2 regions of the Marinobacterium marisflavi genome follow, and region 1 is predicted to be linked to the other one. Evidence: predicted binding sites of a transcription regulator. Region 1 holds the regulator's gene; the other holds the start of a gene.
The links. The regulator sigma-54, encoded in region 1, starts transcription at its own class of promoters, with help from an activator protein. The targets are predictions, from matches to a motif close to TGGCACNNNNNTTGCTNT.
Positions count from the first base shown of each region.

Region 2: glnK (P-II family nitrogen regulator) is a predicted target of sigma-54. The motif match lies at 3,713-3,730, and genes of this name have one in related genera.

Region 1 covers NZ_OZ457898.1:1,081,523-1,087,436, forward strand. The annotation lists gene mgtE (magnesium transporter) at 1-1,269, opposite strand, end outside; gene AC1WNR_RS05335 (HPr family phosphocarrier protein) at 1,313-1,582, opposite strand; gene rapZ (RNase adapter RapZ) at 1,587-2,444, opposite strand; gene AC1WNR_RS05345 (PTS sugar transporter subunit IIA) at 2,456-2,914, opposite strand; gene hpf (ribosome hibernation-promoting factor, HPF/YfiA family) at 2,930-3,220, opposite strand; gene AC1WNR_RS05355 (RNA polymerase factor sigma-54) at 3,278-4,837, opposite strand; gene lptB (LPS export ABC transporter ATP-binding protein) at 4,870-5,595, opposite strand; gene lptA (lipopolysaccharide transport periplasmic protein LptA) at 5,592-5,914, opposite strand, start outside.
Region 2 covers NZ_OZ457898.1:197,184-203,097, reverse strand. The annotation lists gene rep (DNA helicase Rep) at 1-1,544, opposite strand, end outside; gene AC1WNR_RS00940 (YifB family Mg chelatase-like AAA ATPase) at 1,621-3,120, opposite strand; gene AC1WNR_RS00935 (accessory factor UbiK family protein) at 3,218-3,475, opposite strand; gene glnK (P-II family nitrogen regulator) at 3,783-4,121, shown strand; gene AC1WNR_RS00925 (ammonium transporter) at 4,148-5,404, shown strand; gene AC1WNR_RS00920 (alpha-amylase family glycosyl hydrolase) at 5,664-5,914, opposite strand, start outside.

The DNA of each region.
Region 1 (5,914 bases):
TGCGGGATCTATGCCGGCTGATTTCAGTGTCATTGGCAGCAGGCTTCCAGCTGCGGCTCCGGCAATTAAATTGACGATAATAGCCATAGCGATAACGATGCCGATGGTAGTGTCTTGGAACCAAAGTACAGCAATCGCGGCAACAACGGTTGCCCAGAGCATTCCGTTTAGCAGGCCGACTACCAGCTCACGATTGAATAGCCAGCCGATATTAGAACTCTCGATATGCCCCAGTGCTTGACCGCGGATAACCAGCGTCAGTGTCTGGCTACCGGCGATACCACCCATTGATGCAACGATCGGCATGAGCACTGCAAGGGCCACAACCTGGTCGATTGTGGCTTCAAACAGTCCAATAACCGCTGAGGCTAGGAAGGCCGTAATCAGGTTTATACCCAGCCAGACAGCACGGCGTTTACTGGTTTTAAAGATGGGGGCAAAGGTGTCCTCATCCTCATCTAGACCTGCCATGCTCATCAGCGAGTGGTCAGCATCCTCTCGGATAACATCTACCACGTCATCGATAGTGATACGCCCCAGTAGGCGACCCTCGTCGTTCACTACCGGTGCGGAGATGAGGTCGCGCTGCTCGAAGATACGGGCGACCTCGTCATCGGGCATATTAGCGGGAATCGCATCTTCGCCATCAGCCTGCATGATTTCGCGCACGAGCATGGTTGGATCGGCGGTTATCAAACGTGTCAGCGGCAGTACACCTATCAGGGTGTTTTTCTTGCGGCTGACAATGAAGATTGAGTCGGTGCCTTCCGGAATCTCTCGATGGCGGCGCAGATAGCGCAACGCCGCCTCGACAGTAATGTCGGGACGGATGGTCACCGTATCGGTGTTCATCAGGCCGCCAGCGGTGTCCTCAGGGTAGGAGAGTACCTCCTCCAGCCGCTCGCGGTTTTGCAGATCCATGTTCTCGAGCAGTTCGCGCATGATCGTGTCAGGCAACTGCTGCATGATGTCTGCAAGGTCGTCGGTGTCCAGAGATTCGGTGATCGCTAGCAGCTCGGAGGCATTCATTTCGCTGAGGATTTCAGCCTGAATATCGTCACCGAGGTGTTGTAGCACATCACCCTCATTGTCCTGATTGATCAGGCCCCAGAGGATACGACGTTCGCGGGGAGGGGATTTTTCCAGCAGATGCGCAACCTCTACGGGACGCATGCCGCGGTTAATCATAAAACGGATTTCCCGATGCTGATTGGTCTCGAGGGCGGTCGACAGCGATTCTAGATCGATCTGATTATCGTCTGTGCTCATCATTCGTCCCTCAGAGCGAGTGGCTTAAGAGTCTCTTAAGGCACTACTCCTCTTCATCAAAGCGGTTATTAATTAGCGCTGTCACAGCGTCCATTGCTGCCGCCTCATCCTCACCGTTGGTGATGATTTTGAGTTCTGTCCCTTTGGAGGCAGCCAGCATCATTACGGCCATTATACTCTTAGCATCGACCTCGCGACCCCCTTTATCGATACGAATGTCGCAAGCGAAGGAGCTAGTGGTGCCGATCAGTTTAGCGGCGGCTCGAGCGTGCAGCCCAAGCTTGTTGATGATCGTGATCTCTTGTTCAATCATAGAGTTAATTCAGCTCTCGGTGGCGCACCTGCACATTATCCATATGCTCTTTGAAATAACCAGCAAGTTGTTCAGCGACAAACACAGAACGGTGCTGACCGCCAGTGCAGCCAATACCCACGGTGACATAGCTGCGATTGTTACTTTTGAAACCGGGTATCCAGCTCTCGATGAATGAGCGTATATCTTCAATCATCTTCTTCACCTCAGGTTCCTTACCCAAGAATTCGACGACCGGTTGATCCTGCCCGGTATACTGGCGCAGCTCAGGATACCAGTAGGGGTTGGGTAGAATTCTAACATCGAAGCTGAAATCTATATCCAGTGGCACGCCATGCTTGAAACCGAAGGACTCAAACTGCAGTGCCAACGTCTGTTCAGCCCTTTGGGCGACCCGATCTTTTATTGTGTCGCGCAGTTGGTAGAGTGTTAGCTGCGTGGTGTCGATCTGAAGGTCAGCAGCGGAAACGATGGGTTCGAGTAGTGACTTTTCAAGTTGAATAGCTTGTTCGAGAACAATCTCGTCGGTACTCAGCGGATGTTTTCTTCGAGTAGCAGAGTAGCGTTTGAGCAGGGACTCTTCCGAGGCGTCTAGAAAGACAATCTCGAACGACAGATCCGACGCCTCTCTGAGACGCACAACAACCTCTTCGAATCGCTTCAAATCTGCAAACTGATTACGAGCATCGATGCCGACCGCAATTCGCCGTGGGCCATTTGAGTTGGAATTCATTTGATCGACTAGCATCGGCAGCAAACTGGCAGGCAGGTTATCGATGCAGTAGAAACCCACATCCTCCAGTGCCTGAAGTGCAGTGGTTTTACCCGATCCGCTGCGTCCGCTGATTACTACGAGTCGCATCTTAATTATCTCTAGGCTCTAGACAGGGATTGAGCGTTGTTGAATAGCGCATCACTGTTGGGACTCTGGCGCAGTTCGTTAAGCGCTTTCGGGTTGCTGAATAGTTCAGCGAGGCCCGCTAGCGTTTTTAGATGCTCATCGTTGCCGTCGTCCGGAACGATCAAAGCGCAGATTAGGTCGACGGGTTGGCTGTCTATCGCATCAAAGTCGATGGGTTTAGTCAGTGTCAGCAACGCAGCAGCCGGTTTGTCGGCTCCGGCAATGCGACAGTGGGGAATCCCAACCCCTGACCCTAGGCCTGTGCTGCCTAAGCGTTCGCGGTTAAGTAGTCCAGAAAAAATAGTGTCAGCATCGGTGCCATTAACGGAAGTGGCCAGCATCTCGCTGGCCACCTCTAAGACACGCTTTTTGCTAGCAATGTCAGCACCCTGTTGGGTCGCTGAACTGATTAGCAGTTCTCCAAGTTGCATTGTCTATTACTTCACTTATTTGTGTGATTTCATTTTCTCTTTGTGCTTGATGATCTGGCGGTCAAGTTTGTCCACCATCGCATCAATCGCGGCATACATATCATCGTGCTCATGTGAGGCGACAACCTGACCGCCGGCCAAATGAATATCGGCCTCAGCTTTCTGACCCTGCTTCTCCACGCTAAGGGTAACCTGAGCACTCTGGATGTTGTCGAAGTGGCGCTCTAGTTTGTCAAATTTGGTACGCACGTATTCGCTCATGCTTTCAGTCAGCTCTACATGATGTCCGGTGATGTTAATTTGCATATGACTTCTCCTCGTACCGGGCGGAATAGGGTAGAGGCCCGCCCTGCCTCAAAAAATCTATTGCGAAACCAGTCGTTTGCGTTCATTTGACGGTGGTATGTTCAATACCTCACGATACTTTGCAATTGTCCGTCTGGCTACATTGAAACCTTGATCTTCAAGTATTTTGGCTATCTTGCTATCGCTCAGGGGCTTACGGCTATCTTCATCATCGACCAGCTTACGGATGACAGCGCGGATGGCTGTCGATGAAGCCGAACCGCCATCGACTGTGCTGATGTGGCTAGAGAAGAAGTACTTCAGTTCGAAGACGCCGCGTGGCGTATGCATGTACTTCTGCGTAGTGACACGTGAGATCGTTGATTCGTGCATCTCTACCGCCTCAGCGATGTCATGCAAAACCAGCGGTACCATCCCCTCATCACCGCGCTCCAAGAAGCCGATCTGTTTGGCAACAATCTGTGAGGCGACTTTCAGCAGGGTTTCGTTACGACTCTGTAAACTCTTCAGGAACCAACGCGCCTCTTGAAGGTTATCGCGTAGGTACTGGTTCTGTGCGCTGGTATCACCGCGCTTGATCAAGTCCGCATACTGATCGTTGATTCGGAGTTCTGGCGACACTTCGCTATTTAAGCTGACCACCCAATCCCCTTGTACTTTACGTACCAGCACATCAGGAATGACATACTCGGCCGCATTCTCGGTGATAATCGAGCCGGGGTGTGGGTTAAGTGTTTGAATTAGTTCAATAACGGCTTGAAGGCTATCTTCCTTAATCCGCATCCGACGCATAATTGATTTATAGTCGCGGTTGCCCAAAAGCGCCAGATAATCACGGCACAATCTCAACGCCTCTGGGCGCAGAGGGGTATCAGGAGAGAGCTGTTTGAGCTGAATCGTCAGGCACTCGCTCAGGTCGCGTGCAGCGACCCCAGGAGGGTCGAACTGCTGTAGTCGGTGCAACACCGCCTCGACTTCGTCCATCTCGACATCCATGAACTCTTCAGGGTACTGCTCCTGACACTGCAGCAGAATATCGCCGCAGTCGGTTGTCAGGTAGCCGTCGCCGTCGATAGCATCAATGAAAGCCTCAGCGATAAAACGATCCAACTCGCTCATACGAGTCAAGTTGAGCTGCCAGCTTAGGTGATCTTGCAGCGTGTCTTGCAGCGTGTCGTTATCGCCGGGCGTCCAGTCATCGTCGCGCGTTGCCGTGCTTGTGGTGGTGCTGGTTTGGTAAGTGTCGTCCCATGAGCTATCTGTCGCCAGCTCATCGGGTATCCCCTCATTCCAGTCGCTATCGGTTTGACTAGAGTCCGGCTGATCATCCCAGTCATTGCTGCTCAGCTCGCTCTCTGCGGAGGAGTCAATTTCGTCACTGGCTTGCGTACTGACTTCGGCAGAGTCACTGCTGGCTACTGATTCTGATTCGCTGGAATTCGTTTGGACGTCGCCCTCATCCTCCTCAGCTACTTCAAGCAGCGGATTGGATTCAAGCGCATTCTGTATCTCAGTCTGTAGCTCCAGTGTGGAGAGCTGCAGCAGGCGGATCGCTTGCTGAAGCTGAGGCGTCATCGTTAATGACTGGCCTATTTTTAGCTGAAGAGACTGTTTCATAATTCTTTATTCACTTAAACGAGCCAGGACAATTACAGCCTAAACTCGTCCCCTAAATATGCCTGACGCACCTGCGGATTGGCTAATATCGCCTCAGCGTTGCCCTCAGCGAGAATGCGTCCCTCACTTACAATATAGGCGCGTTCACAGATATCGAGAGTCTCGCGCACGTTGTGGTCGGTAATTAGTACACCGATGCCGCGATCTTTCAGGTGGCGAATTGTCTGTTTTATGTCGCTGACTGAAATTGGATCGACGCCGGCAAAAGGTTCATCTAGTAAGATAAATTTCGGATCATTGGCCAACGCACGGGCTATCTCCACACGTCGGCGTTCACCGCCAGAGAGCACCATCCCTTTGGAGTCGCGTATATGGGTGATATGGAACTCTTCAAGTAGTGCTTGAGCCTTCTCTTCACGCTGCGCCTGAGTCAGATCTTTGCGTGTCTCCAGAATGGCCATTAGATTATCGTAGACACTTAGCTTGCGAAACACGGAAGCTTCTTGTGGCAGATAGCCGACGCCCAAGCGGGCGCGCTGATGTATGGGTAGGCGAGTGATGTCATCCTGCTGGAGTCGTATGGCACCTCGATCAGCAGAAATTAGACCGACGATCATGTAGAAACAGGTGGTTTTCCCAGCACCATTGGGACCAAGCAGCCCGATAATCTCGCCTTGCTCAACGCTGAGTGAGACATCTTTGATCACTTCACGGCCGCGGTAAGCTTTAGCCAGAGCGTTAGCTTCCAGTCTGATCATGAACCCGAATCACTGCGTGGCTGAATGACCATGCGAACACGTTTGTCGGATTTGCTGTCACTGAAGGCGTCTACCAGAGCTTTCTGCATATCGTAATTGATACGAGCACCGGTAAACTCATCGCCGGCCTGGGTTACCTTGGCGTCACCGATAATCTTCAGTAACTGCGTGCCGACCCCGTAATCGAGCTTATCGCCCGTCGCGACGGTGACGGCCTGCTCCTCAGAGGGCTGCTGCTCAAAATAGGCAGGTGTGCCATCTGAGATGATCTGATCCACATTGCCTTCGGCATCACGACGCAACTCAACGCGATCGCCTC
Region 2 (5,914 bases), 880 kb from region 1:
TTTTTCAACGACTCCACCAAGAACCACACGTTTTGTATCCGCTTCTCGGCAACACCGTCACTGGAGCAGTTGGAGCGGATCCAGTCCTCATAACCGATCTCAGCGATCAAGTCGTGTATGGCGGTGATAGGATTCGCGCGCTGACACTGATCGTGTAGGCGCTCCATCATCTCGCTAAAGCTTCGCAGACGCGCTAATGCTTGAGGTTTGAGTACCTGCTCAACGCCAATTTCGTTAATTGCGGCATAGAGGCTAACACCGCGCCCCGTCGCATATTCGCCCAACGCCAGCAGCGTTGCAGGGCCTATCTCACGCCGAGGTACGTTGATGATGCGCAAGAACGCATTGTCATCATCACGATTGATCAGTACTTTGAAATAGCCCATCAGATCTTTGATCTCCGCGCGTGCGAAGAAAGAGGTACCGCCGCTGAGCTTGTAGGGCACCTTAAAGTTCTGCAGTTTGATCTCTAGCAAGCGCGCCTGATGGTTGCCACGGTAGAGAATGGCGAAGTCTTTAAACGGTGCCTTTTCTCGAATATGACGTTCTAGAATCTCAGTGGCGATACGCTCACACTCTGCATCCTCATGGGGTACATGAATAACCCTAATCGGGTCGCCCATGCCCATCTCACTCCATAGGGTCTTCTCAAACACGTGCGGGTTATTGGCAATAAGCGTATTGGCGGCTTTCAAGATTCGGCTAGTTGAGCGGTAGTTCTGCTCTAGCTTCACGAGTTTCAGACTTGGAAAGTCATTCTGGAGTTGCGCCAAGTTCTCAGGACGCGCGCCACGCCAGGCATAGATAGACTGATCATCATCACCGACGACAGTCAGCCCCGTACGGTGACCCACTAGCTGACGCACCAAACGATACTGCGATAGGTTGGTATCCTGATACTCATCGACTAAAAGGTAGCGGATCTTATTCTGCCAGCGGGTGAGAACTTCGGGGTTTTCATCGAACAGGCGAACGGGCACAAGTATCAGGTCGTCAAAATCGACCGCATTATATGCCCGCAACGAGCGCTCGTACGCCTCATAGGCGCGAGAGCAGAGAACTTCTAACGGACCATCCGCTTGGGCGATCGCTTGCTGCGGCGTGATCATCTCGTTCTTCCACGCAGAGATCTGATTCTGCACGGTATTCACGTGGTCGGCATCCTCATCATGATGCAGCAGTAGATCACGTATCAGGATGCGCGAATCCTGATCATCAAAAAGAGAAAAGCCCGGTTTCATTCCCAGCGCTCTGTGCTCACGCCGAATGATGGTGAGCCCAAGGTTGTGGAAAGTTGAGACCGTCAAACCGCGACTCGCCTTCCCTTGCACCAGTTGCAGCACACGCTCTTTCATCTCGCGCGCTGCTTTGTTGGTAAATGTGACCGCAGCGATATTGCGCGCCTCGATGCCGCAGGTTTCGATTAGGTAGGCGATCTTGCGGGTGATTACACTGGTTTTGCCCGAACCTGCACCGGCCAGCACCAACAGCGGCCCGCCGATATATTCGACAGCTTCTTTTTGGCGTGGATTGAGTCGTGACATGCAGTGTACTCGGCAGTGTTATGCGGGCGACAAGTTTACACCCTCAGCCGGGCATTCCCAATGCCAGTGACCTAAGCTAATGACGATAGCTCAGCGCCTGCAACAAGTGTGACTCCTCTATATGCTGAGCTTGCTGCATATCGGCTAGCGTCCGCGCCACGCGCAACAATCGGTGGGTGCTTCGGGCGGAGAGCTTGAGCTTAGAGCTGGCATCAATATAGAGCTGCTGCAGCGGCTCTGAGTGACTCAGCAGTGCCTGCACCGCCTCCATATCTAATTGTGAATTGAGACACCCCTGACGCTGAAGTTGTACTTCTCGGGTTCGCGATACCCTCGCTCGCACATCAGCGCTGCCCTCCATCGGTTGAGATGCTCGAATCAGATCCTCCTGATCAACTGCCTCCAATGTGAGTTGCAGATCAAAGCGATCTCGCAAAGGGCCTGAGAGACGCGCCTGATAACGCTCAATCGCGGTTAGCGCGCAGACACAGCGGTCACTGCCGTCGCCGTAGTAGCCACAAGGACAGGGATTGAGCGCCGCAATCAGCATAAAGCGAGCAGGAAAGGTAAAACGTGCTTTAGCCCGCGCTATCGTGACCGCGCCCGTTTCCAGTGGTTCGCGCAACATATCCAGTGTACTGCGTGAACTCTCCGCCACCTCATCGAGAAATAGCACACCATTATGGGCCAGCGACACCTCTCCTGGGCGAGGGATCGAGCCACCCCCAATAATGGCAGTAGCCGAAGCGCTGTGGTGCGGCGATCGAATCGGTGGCAGGCCTGCAAAGAGCGAATCTATCGGCTTACCGGTGATCGAGTGCAGTGCAGCGGCTTCGCGCGCCTGTTGCGGTGTCAGCGGTGGCAGAATACCCGGTAACGCATGCGCTAGAAGGCTTTTGCCACTGCCTGGCGGGCCCTGCATCAGTAAATTGTGTGCTCCACTTGCTGTCAGCTCTAGCGCAAAGCGCGCACTCAGTTGCCCGCGAATCTGCGACAGCTCTTGGGAGGCGTGCTCGGCATTTTCAGCGCCGCACAGAGCCGGATCTGGTTGCTGAGTTTCGATGTCAGCCTGCTGCAGACGATGGCAAAGCTCCAACAAATTGGCAACCCCACTCAGCACCGAACAGCCCGCCAACCCGGCCTCTGCGTACTGTTCGGGCGCAACAACGGCAGCGCTATCGCTCTGCTGACAGGCCAGCAGCGCTGGGAACAGACCTGATACCGGACGCAACTGGCCGTCTAACCCAAGCTCGGCATAGAGCTCCAACTGCTGCAGATGAGCGCTATTGATCTGGTTCGAGGCTTGCAAAATACCCAACGCGATCGCCAAGTCGAATCGGCCACCCTCTTTGGGGATATCTGCCGGTGCCAGACTCACAGTGATGCGCCGCTGAGGATAATCGAAACCGGATAACAACAGCGCGCTGCGCACCCGCTCACGGCTTTCGCGGACAGCGGTTTCAGCTAGGCCAACAATTGTGAAGTGGGGGAGTCCCCCGGAGAGGTGCACCTCAACGCTTACCAGCGGTGCATCGATACCGAGCTGCGCCCGGGTTTTTAGTTTAGCTAGGGCCATGACACCATCCTTGTGTCTCTGTTCAGAACTGCTTTTCAGTGTAGCAGCAGATCTGGACCCTGTTATTAAAGCCGCTTTTTAAGCTGCAGCTAGAAGCCTACTGCTGCTCATTCAGGCGCGCTTCAAGAGCGGCAACCTGCGCTTCGAGCTGCTCAAGTTTCTCTCGGGTTCGACTCAGAACAGCCGCCTGGGCATCAAATTCATCCCGGGTCACCAGATCTAGCTTAGAAAAACTGCTCTGCAACATCTGCTTGATCTGCTGCTGTAGCATCTCCTGCCCCGGAAGATCTGGTCGAGATTGCATGAACTGCGCCATTCCAGCACTGATTGACTCGAAAACCTTGGGATCGATCATCTTTTTCATCTCCAGAAAAAACGCCAAAAAAGAGCACACAGTATACCAGCCGCTAGCCACACCCCCCAATTGAATACACAGGCTGTCTGCACCATCTCGCAATGCACCAAAATAGTGCGCGCACCAAATATGTGCACGCATCACTCTCCAAAAAGGTGCACAGACTTTTTCCTAAGAACTTTCCCCACGCATAAAAACACTTATAACTCATTGTTTATAAATAATTTTATTAATAGTTGGCACGACTTACGCAATCCCAGACATACGAATTCGAAAAAGACCGATTTTCTTTCTAAGGAGAACAGACATGAAATTAGTGTCAGCCGTTATCAAGCCCTTCAAGCTCGACGACGTGCGTGAAGCACTGTCAGAGATTGGTGTGCAGGGCATCACCGTCACAGAAGTTAAAGGCTTCGGCCGCCAGAAGGGCCACACCGAGCTCTACCGGGGCGCCGAGTATGTTGTCGACTTCCTCCCTAAAGTTCGTTTAGACGCTGCTGTCTCTGACGAGCTGGTAGATCAGGTTGTCGAGGCGATCACTAAAGCAGCTCACACCGGCAAGATCGGCGACGGCAAGATCTTTGTCTCTGAGCTGGAACAGGTTATCCGCATCCGTACCGGCGAAGCCGGCAACGACGCACTTTAATTTTGCTGCCATTGGAGGACTGAACAATGGAAGAGATGCTCAACACAACAGCTGTGGATGTAACTCAGCTCAAGTATGCACTAGACACCTTCTACTTCCTGGTGTGTGGTGCCCTAGTCATGTGGATGGCTGCTGGCTTCGCGATGCTCGAAGCAGGTCTGGTCCGTTCTAAAAACACAACTGAAATTCTAACCAAGAACATCGCGCTCTACGCGATCGCTTCTATCATGTACTTCGTCAGCGGCTACGCAATCATGTACGGCGGCGAGTACTTCCTGTCCGGTATCACTGGCGATGGCTTCTCCGGTGACGAGCCTGCAACCTATGCGCCATCGGCAGACTTCTTCTTCCAGGTGGTATTCGTCGCAACGGCTATGTCTATCGTCTCGGGTGCAGTTGCTGAGCGTATGAAGCTTTGGGCATTCCTAGTCTTCGCAGTTGTCATGACTGGTTTCATTTACCCTATGGAGGGTTCATGGACTTGGGGCGGCAACGCTGTCTTTGGCATGTACACTCTGGGTGACCTCGGATTCTCTGACTTCGCAGGTTCAGGCATCGTACACATGGCTGGTGCAGCTGCTGCTCTGGCGGGTGTTCTGGTACTGGGTGCTCGTAAAGGCAAGTACGGCAAGAACGGTGAGATCAATGCGATCCCAGGTGCTAACCTGCCACTGGCTACCCTGGGTACATTCATCCTGTGGTTGGGATGGTTTGGCTTCAACGGTGGTTCGGTTCTGGCGACTTCTGATGTTGCGAACTCAAACGCTGTCGCAGTTGTCTTCATGAACACTAACGCTGCTGCCGCAGGCGGTGCTGTTGCTGCCCTGATCGTAGCTCGCATGCTATTCGGCAAAGCTGACCTGACAATGGCACTGAACGGTGCGCTGGCTGGTCTGGTAGCTATTACAGCTGAACCTTCTACTCCTTCTGCACTTCAGGCTCACATCTTTGGTGCGCTGGGTGGCGTACTGGTAGTCTTCTCTATCCTGACTCTTGATAAGATGAAGATTGATGATCCAGTCGGTGCGATCTCTGTACACGGTGTTGTAGGTCTGCTGGGTCTGCTTCTGGTACCAGTAACTAACGATGGCTCTAGCTTCTCTGGCCAGCTGATCGGCGCAGGTACCATCTTCGTTTGGGTATTCGTAGTCAGCCTGATCGTATGGACCATCATCAAAGCTGTGATGGGTGTACGAGTAAGCGAAGAGGAAGAGTACGAAGGTGTAGATATCTCTGAATGTGGTATGGAAGCGTACCCAGAGTTCACCACTACTCGCAAGTAACCCACATCTGTTGACCGCGGCTGAAGGACTCAGCCGCCCTCTCCAGCCCCAGCCTTCCAGCTGGGGCTTTTTTGTGCATGGACGCACTTATACCCGTCCGGGCACAGGTGCCGCGAAGCACAAGGATGTGCGAGAGCGGCGCCGTAAGTCTGGAATTAGCCCGACGGATGTACTGTATATCGGCAGTGCAGGAGCACACTGCCGGGGCTCGTGGGCCACCGCTTAAAGTTAAGCACTGAGAGACCTGCGCAACATCACCCTACTTTGTCCGCATCACTACCCTGTACTCACCAGGCTGCAATTCAGCACCCGGCACACCGAACACCAACTCACCCGGCACTTCATCTACAACGGCACTGGTTGAACCTAGATTGATATCCACTCGCACCATCTGCTTATCTAAGCTGCGCTCATAAGCCAACAGGGGCTCGGCTGCATCAACAAACCTAAACTCACCGCGACGCACAACATCGTTACGCTTGCGCCAACTCAGCAAGCGCACATAGAAAG